2 regions of the Sphingopyxis indica genome follow, and region 1 is predicted to be linked to the other one. Evidence: predicted binding sites of a transcription regulator. Region 1 holds the regulator's gene; the other holds the start of a gene.
What was found. The regulator LexA, encoded in region 1, represses DNA repair genes until DNA is damaged. The targets are predictions, from matches to a motif close to GTTCCNCNCTTGTTCT.

Region 1 (7,668 bases):
TGAGCGCCATTTCCTCGAGCTGGAGCGCGACGTCGAATACCGGGTCGCTGACCTTGAGCGCCGCGAACACCTCGCGCACCGTCTTTTGCATCACGGTCGCGCGCGGGTCGTAATTCTTGTAGACGCGGTGGCCGAAACCCATCAGGCGGAACGGGTCATCCTTGTCCTTCGCGCGCGCGATATATTCGGGGATGCGCTCGGGGCGGCCGATCTCGCGCAGCATGTTGAGCGCCGCTTCGTTCGCGCCGCCGTGCGCCGGACCCCACAGGCAGGCGATACCCGCCGCGATGCACGCGAAGGGGTTCGCGCCCGACGAGCCGGCGAGGCGCACGGTCGAGGTCGAGGCGTTCTGCTCATGGTCGGCGTGGAGAATGAAGATGCGGTCGAGCGCGCGTTCGACCGCGGGGACGATTTCATATTCCTCGGCCGGCACGCCAAAGGTCATGCGCAGGAAATTGCCCGTGTAGCTCAGCTCGTTGTTCGGATAGATGAAGGGCTGGCCGATCGAATATTTATACGCCATCGCCGCGATCGTCGGCATTTTCGCGATCAGCCGGTGGCTCGCGATCATCCGCTGGTGCGGGTCCTGAATGTCGGTCGAGTCGTGATAGAAGGCCGACAGCGCGCCGACGACGCCGCACATGATCGCCATCGGGTGCGCGTCGCGGCGGAATCCGCGATAGAAGGTCGCGAGCTGTTCGTGCAGCATCGTGTGACGGGTGATCGTATTGTCGAAGGTCTTGAGCTCGTCGGCGCTCGGCAGTTCGCCGTTGAGCAGCAGATAGGCGACTTCCATGAAGCTCGAATGTTCGGCAAGCTCGCCGATCGCATAGCCGCGATGGAGCAGCACGCCTTCGTCGCCGTCGATATAGGTCAGTTTCGACTCGCAACTCGCGGTCGAGGTGAAGCCGGGATCGTAAGTGAAGGCCCCGGTCTGACCATAGAATTTGCGGATGTCGACGACGTCGGGCCCTACGGTTCCCGACAGAATCGGGCTCTCGACGCTCTTGTCCCCCAGGGTGATGGTGGCGGTCTTGTCGGTCATGGTTTGTTCCCTGTGCTAGAGGCCGAAGGCGATGTGGCTACGCCCCTGCCGGATAATTGTGCGCTGCGTCAAGTCGCGCCAGGCTCGCGTCGCGGCCGAGAAGCAGGAGCACGTCGAAAATCCCCGGCGAAACCGCGCGACCGGTGAGCGCGGCGCGCAGCGGCTGCGCGAGCTTGCCGAGGCCGAGTTCAGCCGATTCGGCGGTTTCGCGCACCGCGGCCTCGATTGCCTCGGCCGACCAGTCGTCCAGCGCGCGCAGCCTGTCGGCCGCAGCGGCCAGCAGCCCCTCGGGCGCATCGGCGAGCAGTTTCGCCGCCTTCTCGTCCATCGCCAGCGGGAGCGGCGCGAAGAGGAAGGTCGCACCCTCGGCGATTTCGATCAGCGTCCTGGCGCGCGGCTTCAGCGATTCCATCGCCTGCGCCAGCAGCGCGTGCTCGTCGCCAGTAAGCGCACGGCCGATCAGCGTTTCGACGCGCGGTGCGGCGAGCGCGGCGAGCCGGTCGTTGTCGGCCTCGCGCAGATAATGGCCGTTCAGATTCTCGAGCTTCTTGAAGTCGAAACGCGACGGTGAGCGGCCGATGTGCGCGAGGTCGAACCATTGGACGGCCTGCTCGCGGCTGATGATCTCGGCATCGCCATGCCCCCAGCCAAGGCGCAGGAGATAATTGTTCACCGCCTCGGGCAGATAGCCCATTTCGTCGCGATAGGCATCGACACCGAGCGCGCCGTGACGCTTCGACAGCTTCGCCCCGTCGGCGCCGTGGATCAGCGGGACATGCGCATAGACGGGTTCGCGCCACCCCATCGCGCGGAGCAGTGCGAGCTGGCGAAAGGCATTGTTCAGATGGTCGTCGCCGCGGATCACATGCGTCACGCCCATGTCGTTGTCGTCGACGACGACGCTCAGCATATAGGTCGGCGTGCCGTCCGAGCGCAGGAGGATGAAATCGTCGAGCTCGGCGTTCTGCACGGTCACTTCGCCCTGCACCCGGTCGTCGATCGTCGTCGCGCCGTCCTGCGGCGCGCGCAGGCGGATGACGTGGGGGAGCGCGGGGTCGCCGTCGTCGCGGTCGCGCCACGGGCTGCGGACGCGGAAGGGCTTGCGCTTTTCCTGCGCCTCGGCGCGCATCGCGGCGAGCTCGTCCTGCGTCAGATAGCAGCGATAGGCCTCGCCCTTTGCAAGCAGTTCCTGCGCGACCTCGGCGTGGCGGTCGGCGCGCGCGAACTGATAGACGGCATCGCCGTCCCAATCGAGTTCGAGCCAGCGCATCCCGTCGAGGATCGCCTCGATCGCCGCCTCGGTCGAGCGCGCGCGGTCTGTGTCCTCGATGCGCAGCAGGAATTTGCCGCCGTGATGGCGGGCGAACAGCCAGTTGAACAGCGCGGTGCGCGCGCCGCCGATATGAAGGAAACCGGTCGGCGAAGGCGCAAAGCGCGTTACGACATCGGCGCCGGTCGCTTCGACCGGATCGGTGGGGTTTTGGGTTGCCACTGGCGACTCTTTCAATCAGGTTGCCCGCGCCGCGAGAGCCGGCGCCGCAGGGATCGGGGGTGCCCCTAGCATGGCAACATGGCCGCTTCAAACGCCCATTGCCGGGGCGCCGATGCGGGCGCCGCGGCGGATCGCCGATTGGGTCGAGGCGCGGCTCGACGCCGACCGCGAACGGATCGCGCTGTGGCTGCCCGTCGCGCTCGGTGCGGGGATTGCGAGCTGGTTCGCCTTGCCGCGCGAGATCGACTGGATCGGGCTGCTCTTGCTGCTCGGCGGCGGCGCGCTCACCGGATGGCTGATCGGCTGGCAGCGGCGCTTCGGGCGCGTCGTCGCGATCGGTTGCGCCGCGGTTGCGGCAGGGTTCCTCCTGATCTGGGCGCGCGCGGCGTGGGTCGCGGCGCCGGTGCTCGCCTGGCCCGTGACGACGCAATTTTCGGCGGTCGTCGAAAGCGTCGAACCGCTGCCCGCGCGCGGGCAGGTGCGGCTGGTGCTGCGCCCCGCGGGGCGCCGCGACCTGCCGCCGCGACTGCGCGTGACCTTGCGCGGCGAGCAGGGCCGGGGAATCGTGCCCGGCGAGGCGATCGCGCTGCGCGCGCGGCTGATGCCGCCGCCGACCGCAGGCCTGCCCGGCGGCTATGATTTCGCGCAGCGCGCCTGGTTCGACCAGATCGGCGCGGTCGGCACGGCGCTTGGCGAGATCGCCCGCGCGCCGGGCGCCGGGGAAGGGCGGCCGCCGCTGCGCGCACGGCTGAGCGCGCATATTCATCAAGCGGTGCCGGGATCGCCCGGCGGGGTCGCCGCAGCGCTCGTCACCGGCGATCGCGGCGCGATCAGCGACGACGATGCCGAGGCGATGCGGCGCAGCGGGCTTGCGCACCTGCTGTCGATCAGCGGGCTGCACGTCACCGCGGTGGTCGGTTTCGCGATGCTGCTCGCGATGCGTCTGCTTGGCCTCAATCGGCGGCTCGCGCTTGCGGGCCATGTGCTGCCGCTCGCGGCGGCGGCGGGCGCGCTGGCCGGTGCGGGTTATACCTGGCTCGCGGGGGCCGAGGTGCCGACGCTGCGCTCGCTGATCGCCGCGCTGCTCGTGCTCGCGGCGTTCCTGCTCGGGCGCGAGGCGATCACCTTGCGCCTCGTCGCGGCGGGGGCGCTGCTCGTGCTGGTCTGGCGGCCCGAGGCGCTCGTCGGACCGAGCTTTCAGCTCAGCTTCGCCGCGGTGACCGCGATCATCGCGCTGCACGAGAGCCGCTGGATGCGCGATTTCGTGGGCCGGGGCGACGAGCCGTGGGTCGTGCGCTTCGGCCGCGGCATCGCGGGGTTGGTCATAACCGGGCTCGTCGTCGAGGTCGCGCTCGCGCCGATCGCGCTTTTCCATTTCCACAAGGCGGGACTCTATGGCGCGCTCGCCAACGTCGTCGCGATTCCGCTCACGACTTTCGTCATCATGCCGGCGGAGGCACTGGCGCTGCTGTTCGACGCGGCGGGGATCGGTGCGCTCTTCTGGTGGGTCGCCGGACAGGCGCTCGCCGCGCTGATCGCGCTCGCGCATCACGTCGCGGCGGCGCCGGGCGCGGTCGCGGCGCTGCCGATCTTTCCCGCCTGGGGTTTCGCGCTCGCCGTGCTCGGCGGACTGTGGCTGCTGCTGTGGCAGCGGCGCTGGCGCTTTGCCGGGCTCCTCCCTCTGCTCGCCGGCGGCGCTGCGCTGCTCGCGCAGCCGCGTCCCGATCTGCTGGTCAGCGGCGACGGGCGGCACATCGCCGCAGCGGTGCCGGGCGGCGGCTATGCGCTGCTGCGCGGGCGGGCGGGCGACTATGTGCGCGATGCGATGGCCGAGGCGGCGGGGGTCGACGAACCGCTCGGCGCGCTCACCGATCTGGACCATGTGGCGTGCAACCGCGATTTCTGCCGCTGGCGCCAGCGCGGGCGCACGATCCTCGCGCAGCGCGGCTACGACCGCATCGACGGCGCGGCGATGGCGCCCGCCTGCGCTGCGGCCGATGTCGTGATCAGCCACCGCTGGCTGCCGCGCGAATGCCGCGCACGCTGGCTGACGGTCGACCGCGACAGCCTGGCCGAAAGCGGCGGGCTCGCGCTCTATCTCGGAAGCGCGCCGCAGGTTGCCACCGCGCTACGCCGCGGCGACGAACATCCGTGGCGGCGCCCGCTTGCGGTCAGTGGTAACGACGAAGCAGTCCCGACAAACGCCCTTGCACCATGACGCGCTCGGCCTCGTAGCGCTGCGGCTCGTAGGAACTGTTCGCCGGGTCGAGCCGGATCATCCGGCCCTCGCGGCGGAAATATTTGAGCGTCGCGTCCTGCCCGTCGACCAGCGCGACGACGATGTCGCCCTCGCGCGCCGTGTCGGCCTTCTGGATCAGCGCATAATCGCCGTCGAGGATGCCCGCCTCGATCATCGAATCGCCCGAGACCTCGAGCGCATAATGATCGCCCGCACCGAGCAGCGCCGCGGGGACCGCGAGCTGGTTGTGATCCTCGAACGCCTCGATCGGCACGCCCGCGGCGATGCGGCCGTGGAGCGGCACTTCGACGATGTCGTTCGCGGCGACCGGCTTGAGCGCCGGCGGCGCCTTGCGCAGCGGGGTCACATTGTCGCGATGGTCGTGCATCGCGCTCTTCGCGCCCTCGGGGAGCCGGATCACCTCGAGCGCGCGCGCGCGATTGGGCAGGCGGCGAAGAAAACCCCTTTCTTCCAAGGCACTTATTAGACGGTGGATGCCCGATTTCGACTTGAGGCCCAGCGCCTCCTTCATCTCCTCGAACGAGGGCGAGATGCCGCTTTCGTCGAGTTTCTGCTGGATGAAGTGGAGCAGTTCATGCTGCTTCGCGGTCAACATCGCTTAGGTCTCCATGCTGCCATATCCGGACATATGGAGAACGATAGAGGAACAGAGCGGAACTTGTCAAGCGATGGCGATATAGTCCGCCGGCTCGCCCGCCGCGCGCGCCGGGGCGCCGATGTCGCGGATCACCAGCGCGTTGGCGCCGCCGAGCGGGAAGGTGCGGCCGCTGTCCTGCCCGTCGAACAGATGCAGTGCGCCGCGATCGAGCCGTGCGCGCAGATAGTCGCGCCGCGTCTTGCCCGGCCCAAGCGGCTTTGCGAGCGGCGCCGAGAGGACCGGCGGCAGCGGCGCCGCCGCGCCGGCGAGATGGCGGACGAGCGGCAGGAGAAACAGCGTCGCGGTCACGAAGGCCGAGGCGGGATTGCCCGGTAGGCCGAGCAGCAGCGCGTCGCCGAGCGTCCCCGCGATCAGCGGCTTGCCGGGTTTCATCGCGACCTTCCAGAAATCGACGCGGCCCCCGGCGTCGCCGAGCGCGCCCTGCACATGATCGTGGTCGCCGACCGACGCACCGCCGACGGTGACGATCACGTCGTGATGCCGCGCGAGATCCTGAAGCGCTGCGGCGATCCGCGCGCGCGCATCGCCGACGTGAAGCGGCAGGCCGGTGCGCGCGGGTTCGCCCGCGAGCATCGCGGCGAGCATCACGCCGTTGCTGTCGGGGATCTGGCCGGGCGCGAGCGGGCGGCCCGGTTGCACAAGCTCGTCGCCGGTGGTCAGGATCGCGACGCGCGGGCGGCCGCCGACGTGCAGCTGGCTCGCCCCGCTCATCACCGCGGCGGCGATCGCGCCGGGGGTGAGGCGGGTTCCGGCGGCGAGCAGCCGCTCGCCCGCGGCGAAATCGCTCGCGCGGGCGCGGACGTGCTGGCGCTCGCGGATGGCGTCGGAGGTCGTGAGTGCCAGCCGCCCGCCCTCGGCCGCGACATCCTCCTGAATGACGACGGTATCGGCGCCTTCGGGAAGCATCGCGCCGGTGAAGATGCGCATCGCTTCGCCCGCCGCCAGCGCATGGGCGGGCGGGCCGCCCGCGGCGCTTTCGCCGGCGATCGTCCACGGCCCGGGCAGATCGGCACAGCGGACCGCATAGCCGTCCATCGCCGACAACGGCGCGGCGGGCTGATCGCGCAGCGCGACGACATCCTCCGCCAGATAGCGGCCGAGTGCGTCGCAAAAAGCGACATTCTCGCCCGCAAGCGGAGGCCGAAGCGCGAGCAGGCGCGCCTGCGCCTCTTCGACGGGGAGGAGCGCGCTCATTCGGCGCGCCAGTCGCCCGAGCGGCCGCCGCTCTTTTCGAGCAGGCGGATATCGCCGATCAGCATCGCGCGGTCGAGCGCCTTCGCCATGTCGTAGAGGGTGAGGAGCGCGACGGACGCCGCGGTGAGCGCTTCCATCTCGACCCCCGTCGGGCCGGTCGTTGCCGCGGCCGCGCGCACCGAAATGCCGTCCTCCTCCCACGCGAAATCGACCGCCACGCTGGTCAGCGCGATCGGGTGGCAGAGCGGGATCAGCTCGGCGGTGCGCTTGGCGGCCATGATCCCGGCGATGCGCGCGGTCGAGAGTATGTCGCCCTTGGGCGCGTTGCCGCTGCGGATCGCGGCGAGTGCGTCGGCGGACATCGCGATACGCCCCCCGGCGACGGCGCGCCGTTCGGTCGCGGGCTTGGCGCCGACGTCGACCATATGCGCCGCGCCGCTGTCGTCGAGGTGAGTCGGTTTGCTCGTCATCGCCGCGGACCGAAGCAATGCGCGGCGCGAAAGGCAAGGGGGGAGGAGGCAAGCCTCATGCTTCATTCCATGTCGGTCGTGCGGCCGATTGCGCTCGACGGCTGGAATCGACCGGTTGCTGCCCTATTTATCATCGTCACCCCGGACTTGATCCGGGGTCCATGACTTCGGCGCTGCTGTGGATCCCGGATCAAGTCCGGGATGACGAAAGAGAGCAGGCGAACGTCCGCGTCCCACCCCATTGCCACCACACTACAACCGCCACCGAACGCATTTGCTTCGCCTGTATTGCAAGTGTAATACGGCCGCCGGCATGACCGCGTTCGACCATCCGCTTTTCACCTCGCCGCCGCCGCCGGCCGAGGAAGTGCCGCTCGTCCCGCCGGGCGAGGGGGCGTCGGGCCCCGAGTCGCGGTGGCGGCGGCGGTTGCGGTGGGCCGGGCGCGGTTTTGCGGGGCTTGCGCTGCTGTTCGTGGTGCTCGTCGCATGGCTCGCGATCACCGCGCCGCTGTCGAAATCGCTCGAACCGATCGCGCCGCCCGAGATCAC
Region 2 (7,668 bases), 1.2 Mb from region 1:
ATGTTCGCTCGCACCGAAGACGGTGCTCCCGGCGCCGCCGGTGCCCGCAAGCTGGCCGGTCGGCGACGCCTATCTGGCGGCGAGCGAGGCGGCGCTGCCGCTGCTCTCCTACAAGGCGATCTTCACCGATCCGCGGTTGCAGGCGCTGATCGAGGCGGCGCTTGCGAACAATCGCGACCTGCGCGCCGCCTATGCCAATGTCGCGGCGGCCCGCGCGCAGGTGCGCGTGAGCCGGGCGGCGCAACTCCCCGCGATTGGCGCGAGCGCGGGCGCCGGCTATTCGGACAGCAATAGCAGCGACGGCAGCGCCGATTTTTCGCTGCAGGGCGGCGTCACCGGCTTCGAGCTCGACCTGTTCGGGCGGCTCGCCAATGCGACCGAGGCCGAACGGGGTCGTGCGCTTGCGACCGAGGCGGCGGCGCGCACGGTGCGCCTCGCGCTGATTGCCGACCTCGCCGACGCATGGGCGAGCTATGGCGCCGACCGCGACCTGCTCGCGATTGCGCAGGATACCGCCGTCAATGCGCGCGAGAGCGTGCGGCTGACCAGGGCGCGGCTGGAGGGCGGCATCGCGCCGCGCACCGACCTGAGGCAAGCCGAGCAGATCCTCGCGAGCGCCGAGGAACTGATCGCGGTGCAGACGAGCGCGATCGCGCAGGACGAAAATCTGATCCGCCTGCTCGTCGGCGGCGACGTCGATCGCGCGCTGCTGCCCGCGAGCCTCGACGAAGTGGTGCCGGGAATCGCGCTGCCGCCCGCCGGAGTCAGCTCGCAGATCCTGCTCCGCCGCCCCGACGTGATCGAAGCCGAATATCAACTGCGCGCCGCCAATGCCGATATCGGCGCGGCGCGCGCGCGGCTGTTCCCGACGATTTCGCTGACCGGCCTGCTCGGGGTTGCGAGCGATGCGCTGTCGAGCCTGTTCGACGGCGGCTCGTTCGGCTGGTCGGCAGGCGCCGACGCGAGCGCGAGCATCTTCGATTTCGGCGGCCGCCGCGCTGCTGTCGCGGTGAGCGAGGCGCAGCGCGACGCCGCGCTCGCGAGCTATGAAGGCGCGATTCAGACCGCCTTTCGCGAGGTTTCCGACGCGCTCGCGGTGCAGGGCACGATCGCCGAGCGCGTCCGCGCGGCGGCGGCGAATCGCGAGGCCGCCGCCGACAGCGCGGCGCTGACCGAGGCGCGCTACAAGGGCGGGATCGACAGCTTCCTCGCCAGCCTCGTCGTTCAGCGCAGCCTCTATACCGCGCGCAGCAGCGAGGTCGCGACGCGCCTGCTGCTCGCGCAAACGCGAATCGCCCTGTTTCGCGCGCTCGGCGGCGACAGCGAGGCGGGAAGCGCGGGCGAGCCGTAGCGCGTCGATTGCGCCTCGCGCCGGGACGCGGGCGTTGTGTAATTTATTCGCACGAAGCCACGAAGCCACAAAGAAGCGCCGTCCGCAGCGCAGCCACTATCCTTCAAGGCAGTGCAGGATATGGCGGCTGGGCAGGAGGGCGCCTGCGGCGCGATACGAGATTCCTTTGTGGCTTTGTGTCTTTGTGCGAGTCCCTCTTCGCCGGTCGCGACCATGATCGCTCCGTCTTGACAAGCGGCCGGACTCGCGCGCTAATAGAACATATAGAGAACATGTCATGCGCGAGTCGTCTTCCTCTCTCGCCGGGCTGCGCCGCCGCGTCGCCCGGATCGCCGCTTCGGGCGCGCCGTCCGTCCGCCAGTCCGAGCGCTGGCTGGCGAGCGGGCACGACCGATTCGACGCGGCGCTCGGCGGCGGGCTTGCGGCGGGGCGCATCCACGAATTTTTCGCCGCCGATCCGCTCGACGCCGCGAGCGCCGCCGCCTTTGCCGCGCTGCTCGCGCTGCGCGGCGGAGGCGAGGCGCCGCTGTTGTGGCTGCGCACCGCCGATGCGGGGCGCAAGGCCGGGCATCTCTATGCCCCCGGGCTTGCCGAGCTTGGCGGCGATCCGAACCGGTTGCTGCTTGTCGAGACGGGCGACGCGAAAGCGCTGCTCGCCGCCGCCAACGATGCGGTGCGCTGCGCCGGGCCGGCGGCGGTGGTAGTCGAAAGCCATGGCCGGCTTCCTGCGTTCGATCTGACCGCAGGACGCCGTCTCGCGCTCGGCGCGCGCGAGGCGGGGACGAGCCTGTTCCTGCTGCGCATCGCCGCCGAGCCCGTGCCGAGCGTTGCCGAAACGCGCTGGCAGGTGGCGGCCGCCCCCTCGCGCGAACTCGAGGCGCGCGCGCCGGGCGCGCCCGCCTTCGACCTGGAATTATTGCGCTGGCGCGCCGGCCCCGCGGGCGCGCGCTGGCGGCTGGAGTGGAACCGTGACGACCAAGCCTTCCGCGACCCGGCGCTATCTGGCGCTCTTCTTCCCCTGGCTCCCCGCCGAGCGCTGGAGCCGCGCGGCGCCGCGGCCGCCTGACGCGCCGCTCGTCTTTGCCGAGACGGTCCGCGGCGCGCTGCGCCTTGCGAGCGTCGCGCCCGAAGCGGCAGCGCTGGGACTCGTTCCCGGCATGGCGCTCGCCGATGCGCGCGCGCGCGTTCCCGCGCTGACGGTGGTGCCGCACGACCCCGCCGCCGATGCCGCATGGCTCGACCGGCTCGCGCAGGGCTGCGCGCGCTACACGCCGCTCGTCGCGCTCGACGCCCCCGACGGGCTGATCCTCGACATTGCCGGTGCTGCGCATCTGTTCGGCGGCGAGGCGGGACTGGTCGCCGACGCCGCGATGCGCTGCGACCGGCTGGGAATGACGCTGCGTCATGCCTTCGGTCCGACGGCCGACGCAGCGCGCGCGCTCGCGCGTCATCCGGCCCCGCCCGCCCCCGACGAGGCCGCGGCGATCCGCCGCCTGCCCGTCGCGGCGCTCGAACTCGACGAAGAGGCGACGCGCGCGCTGGTCCGCGCCGGCCTCAAGACGATCGGCGACCTCGCGACCCGGCCGATGGCGAGCCTCGCCGCGCGCTTCGGCACGGGCGCCGCGACTGCGCTGCGCCGCATCCTCGGCGACGCGCCGAGCCCGCTCGACCCGCGCGTGGCGCCGCCGCCGGTCGCCGCCGAACGCCGCTTTGCCGAACCGCTCGCGAGCAGCGCGCATGCGATGGAGGTGCTCGCCGAACTGATGGGCGAGGCTGCCGCCGACATGGCCGAGCGTGGCAAGGGCGGGCGCGCCTTTCGCGCGACCTTTTTTCGCAGCGACGGGCTGGCGCGGACGATCGCGGTCGAAACCGGCCAGCCGGTGCGCGACGTCGCGACCGTCATGCGGCTCTTCGCCGAGCGCCTCGACGCGCTGCGCGATCCGATCGACCCCGGCTTCGGTTTCGACATGATCCGCCTTGCCGTGCCGCGCCTCGAGGCGCTCGGCGCGAGCCAGCTGAAGCTCGAGGGCGGCGCGGTGCGGAGGGGCGACGTCGATGCGCTCGCCGACCGGCTCGCGACGCGGCTCGGGCGCGGGCGGGTGCGCAGGCTTCGCCCCGCCGACACGCATATCCCCGAACAGGCGCAGCTCGAACTGCCCGCCGCCGACGCGCCGCGCCCCGAACGCTGGCCCGAACCAGAGGCGGGCGAGCCACCGCTGCGCCCCTTCTACCTCTTCGACCCGCCGCAGCCGATCGAGGTGATCGCCGAAGTGCCCGACGGCCCGCCGCAGCGTTTTCGCTGGCGCCGCGCGCTCCACGCGGTGCGCCTCTACGAAGGGCCCGAGCGGATCGCCGCCGAATGGTGGCGCCGCCGCGACAATAAGGGGCTGACGCGCGACTATTATCGCGTCGAGGATGTGCAGGGACGGCGTTACTGGCTGTTCCGCCACGGCCTCTACGACGAAAAGGCCGATCCGCGCTGGTATATCCACGGGCTGTTCGCATGAGCGGTGCGTCCGGCCCCGAACCCCGCCCCGAGCCCGGCTTCGCCGAACTGGTCGCCGCGACCAACTACAGCTTCCTCGCCAGTGCCTCGCACCCCGCCGGGATGGTCGCCGAGGCGATCGCGCTCGGGATGGACGGCATCGGCATCGCCGATCGCAACAGCGTCGCGGGGGTGGTGCGCGCCTGGGCGTTCCTGAAGGAATTGCAGGTCAAAGAGGACGCGCGGGCAGCGAATTTCAGGCTGGTGACGGGGGCGCGGCTGGTTTTTTCCGACGGCACCCCCGACATCGTCGCCTATCCGGTCGATCGGCGCGGCTGGGGGCGGCTGACCCGCCTGCTTTCGACCGGGAATCTGCGCGCGCCGAAAGGCGACTGCATCCTGAACCTCGACGATCTGCTCGACCACTGCGAGGGTCTGCTGCTGATCGCGATGGACGGCGACGCGGCGCTGCTCCGCACGCTCAAGCGCGCGCGGCCGAAATCGGTGTGGCTGGCGGCGACGATGCCGCGTGCGGGGAGCGACGCGCGGCGGCTGGCCGAACGCCGGCGGCTGTCGGCGGCGGCCGGCGTTCCGCTGCTCGCGACCAATGACGCGCTCTATGCCACCGCCGCGCAGCGCCCGCTCCACGACATCGTCACCTGCATCCGCGAAGGCACGACGGTCCAGAAAGCGGGCCGGCGGCTGCACGCCAATGGCGAACGCCATCTGAAATCGCCCGCCGAAATGGCGCGGCTGTTCGGCGCCTGTCCCCAGGCGGTCGGCGAAAGCGCGAAGCTGCTCGCGCGCATCGGCTTTCGCCTCGACGACCTGCGCTACGAATATCCGCACGAGCCGGTGCCGCCCGGCTGGAAACCCTTTGCCTGGCTTCACCATCTGGTGAAAACGGCGGCTGAAAGGCGCTATGGGACGCCGCTGTCTCCCAGGGTGCGCGCGCTGATCGGCAGCGAGCTGCGGCTGATCCGCAGGCGGAACTATGTCTATTATTTTCTGACCGTTTACGACCTCGTCCGCTTCGCGCGAACGCAGGACCCGCCGATCCTGTGCCAGGGCCGCGGCTCGGCGGCCAATTCGATCGTCTGCTTCCTGCTCGGCGTCACCTCGGTCGATCCGATGAAGCACGAGCTGCTTTTTTCGCGCTTCATCTCGGCCGAGCGCGACGAACCGCCCGACATCGACATCGATTTCGAGCATGAGCGGCGCGAGGAGGTGATCCAGCACATCTATGACCGCTATGGCCGCGACCGCGCGGGGATCGCCGCGACCGTCATCCACTATCGCCCGCGCAGCACGATCCGCGAGGTCGGCAAGGCGCTGGGCTTCAGCGAGGATGTGACCGCGCGGCTCGCCGACACGAGCTGGGGAAGCTGGGGCGACGACGTGCCGGTGGAGCGGCTCGTCGAGGCCGGGCTCGATCCGCACAATGGCGAGATCGAGCGGCTGCACCGTTTCGTCGGCGAATTGCTGACCTTTCCGCGCCACCTGTCGCAGCATGTCGGCGGCTTCGTGCTGACCGAAGGGCGGCTCGACGAACTGGTGCCGATCCATAACGCCGCGATGGAGGATCGCACCTTCATCGAATGGGACAAGGACGACATCGACGCGCTGGGGCTGATGAAGGTCGATGTGCTCGCGCTCGGCATGCTGACCTGCATCCGCAAATGTTTCGACCTGATGCGCGCGCACGGGCTGGGGAACAAGACGCTGAAACTCGACCTCGATGCGGATGATCCCGCAGTCTATGACATGTTGTGCAAGGGCGACAGTATCGGCGTCTTTCAGGTCGAAAGCCGCGCGCAAATCAACATGCTGCCGCGCCTGCGACCGCGCGAGTTCTACGATCTGGTGGTGCAGGTGGCGATCGTCCGTCCGGGGCCGATCGAGGGCGATATGGTGCATCCCTATCTGCGAAGGCGAAGCGGCGAGGAGCCGGTCGACTATCCCTCGCCCGCGCCGCCGCATCCGCCCGATGAACTGCATGATGTGCTGGGCAAGACCTATGGCGTCCCGCTGTTTCAGGAACAGGCGATGAAGCTGGCGATGGTCGCCGCCGATTTCAGCCCCGAGGAAGCGAACGGCCTGCGCCGCGCGATGGCGACTTTTCGCAATCTGGGGACGATCGACAGGTTCCGCGACAAGATGATCGGCGGCATGGTCGCGCGCGGATATGAACGCGATTTCGCCGAGCGCTGCTTCAAGCAGATCGAAGGATTCGGCAGCTATGGCTTTCCCGAAAGCCACGCCCAATCCTTTGCGCGGCTCGTCTATGTCTCCGCGTGGATCAAGCATCATCACCCCGCGGTTTTCACCTGCGGGCTGCTCAATTCGCAGCCGATGGGTTTCTATGCCCCCGCGCAGCTCGTTCGCGATGCGCAGGGGCATGGCGTCGAGGTGCGGGGGGTCGATGTCAATGCGAGCGGGTGGGACAACAGCCTCGAACGGCGTGCGGACGGCGCCCTCGCGCTCAGGCTCGGTTTCCGGCAGATCGACGGGTTTCGCGAAGCGTGGGCGGAGGCGGTCGTTGCGGCGCGCGGCGCGCCTTTCGCGAGCGTCGAGGAGCTGGCGCGGCGCGCGGCGCTTCCACCCCGCGCCTTGCGGCTGCTCGCCGAAGCCGATGCGTGCCGCTCGATGGGGCGCGAACGCCGCCCTGCGCTGTGGGAGGCGCGGCGGGTGCGGCAGGGGGTGCTGCCGCTGTTCGATGCCGCCGGTGCGGGCGAACTGGGCGCCGAGGCCGATGCGCAGCTGCCGCCGATGCCGCGCGTCGAGCAGATACTCACCGACTATCAGACGACGCGGCTGTCGCTGAAAGGCCATCCGATGGCCTTTTTGCGCGAGGCGTTCGCGAAGGAGGGGGTGCTGAGCTGCCTCGAGACCGCGGCGGCGAAGAACGGCCGCATCGTCCGCACCGCGGGGGTGGTGCTGATCCGCCAGCGTCCGGGCAAGGGCAATGCGATCTTCATCACGCTCGAGGACGAGGGGGGGATCGTCAACATCCTCCTCTGGGCGCGCCATTTCGAACGCTATCGCCGCGCGGTGATGGCGTCGCGGCTGATGCTGGTCGAGGGCGAGGTGCAGCGCAGCAAGGAGGGCGTCGTGCATCTGATGGCGAGCCGGGTCGTCGACCGCACCCCCATGCTCGACGCGCTGGGAAGCGGCCGGCCGGTCGAACCCGACCTCGCGCGCGCCGACGAGGTCCGCCATCCGCAATATCCCCGCGGCCACGCGCAGCGCCACGGCCATCCGCGCGACGTGCGCATCCTGCCGAAGTCGCGCGATTTTCATTGAACGAGGATTGGGGGGAGCGCAGAGACGCTTGGAGTGACGGCTTTGGGGTGGTTTGCTGTCATTCGACCAAACCCCTCCTCTTCAGAGGAGGGGCAGCGAGACTTGCCAGCTTGCTGGCTTAGTCGCAGCGGGGTGGTGCTAGACGTCTTGCGCGCTATCGCGCGCCACCACCCCCAACCCCTCCTCTAAAGAGGAGGGGCTTATTACGCCCGCTACCGCCCGCAACCCGCCATTTGAACCCAAGCGGAAAATCCAAAAAGAAAGGGGGCCGGAAGCCCCCTTTCCCATATCCGTCTTCGGACCGATCACTCGATCGGCGGAACCGGCTGCGGCGGTGCGTCGCTATCGGCTTCATGCACCTCGACCAGCCCGCGCCCGACATGGCTCTTGCGATAGCCATAGGCGAAATAGACGAGCAGGCCGATGCCGCCCCACACGGGCAGGACCATCTTCGATTCGAACGGCAGGTTCGCATAGAGGCCAACCGTGCCGAGGATCGCGAGCGGCGCGACGACCCACACGAGCGGGG

Region 2: the regulator LexA is predicted to act here: its motif matches at 1,608-1,623, upstream of KNJ79_RS01475 (ImuA family protein).

Annotation. Positions count from the first base shown of each region.
Region 1 covers NZ_CP076394.1:3,356,775-3,364,442, reverse strand. The annotation lists gene KNJ79_RS15670 (citrate synthase) at 1-1,045, opposite strand, end outside; gene gltX (glutamate--tRNA ligase) at 1,083-2,537, opposite strand; gene KNJ79_RS15660 (ComEC/Rec2 family competence protein) at 2,650-4,755, shown strand; gene lexA (transcriptional repressor LexA) at 4,709-5,392, opposite strand; gene KNJ79_RS15650 (molybdopterin molybdotransferase MoeA) at 5,459-6,649, opposite strand; gene moaC (cyclic pyranopterin monophosphate synthase MoaC) at 6,646-7,119, opposite strand; gene KNJ79_RS15640 (transglycosylase domain-containing protein) at 7,433-7,668, shown strand, end outside.
Region 2 covers NZ_CP076394.1:303,708-311,375, forward strand. The annotation lists gene KNJ79_RS01470 (efflux transporter outer membrane subunit) at 1-1,351, shown strand, start outside; gene KNJ79_RS01475 (ImuA family protein) at 1,629-2,417, shown strand; gene KNJ79_RS01480 (Y-family DNA polymerase) at 2,320-3,858, shown strand; gene KNJ79_RS01485 (error-prone DNA polymerase) at 3,855-7,139, shown strand; gene KNJ79_RS01490 (amino acid permease) at 7,445-7,668, opposite strand, start outside.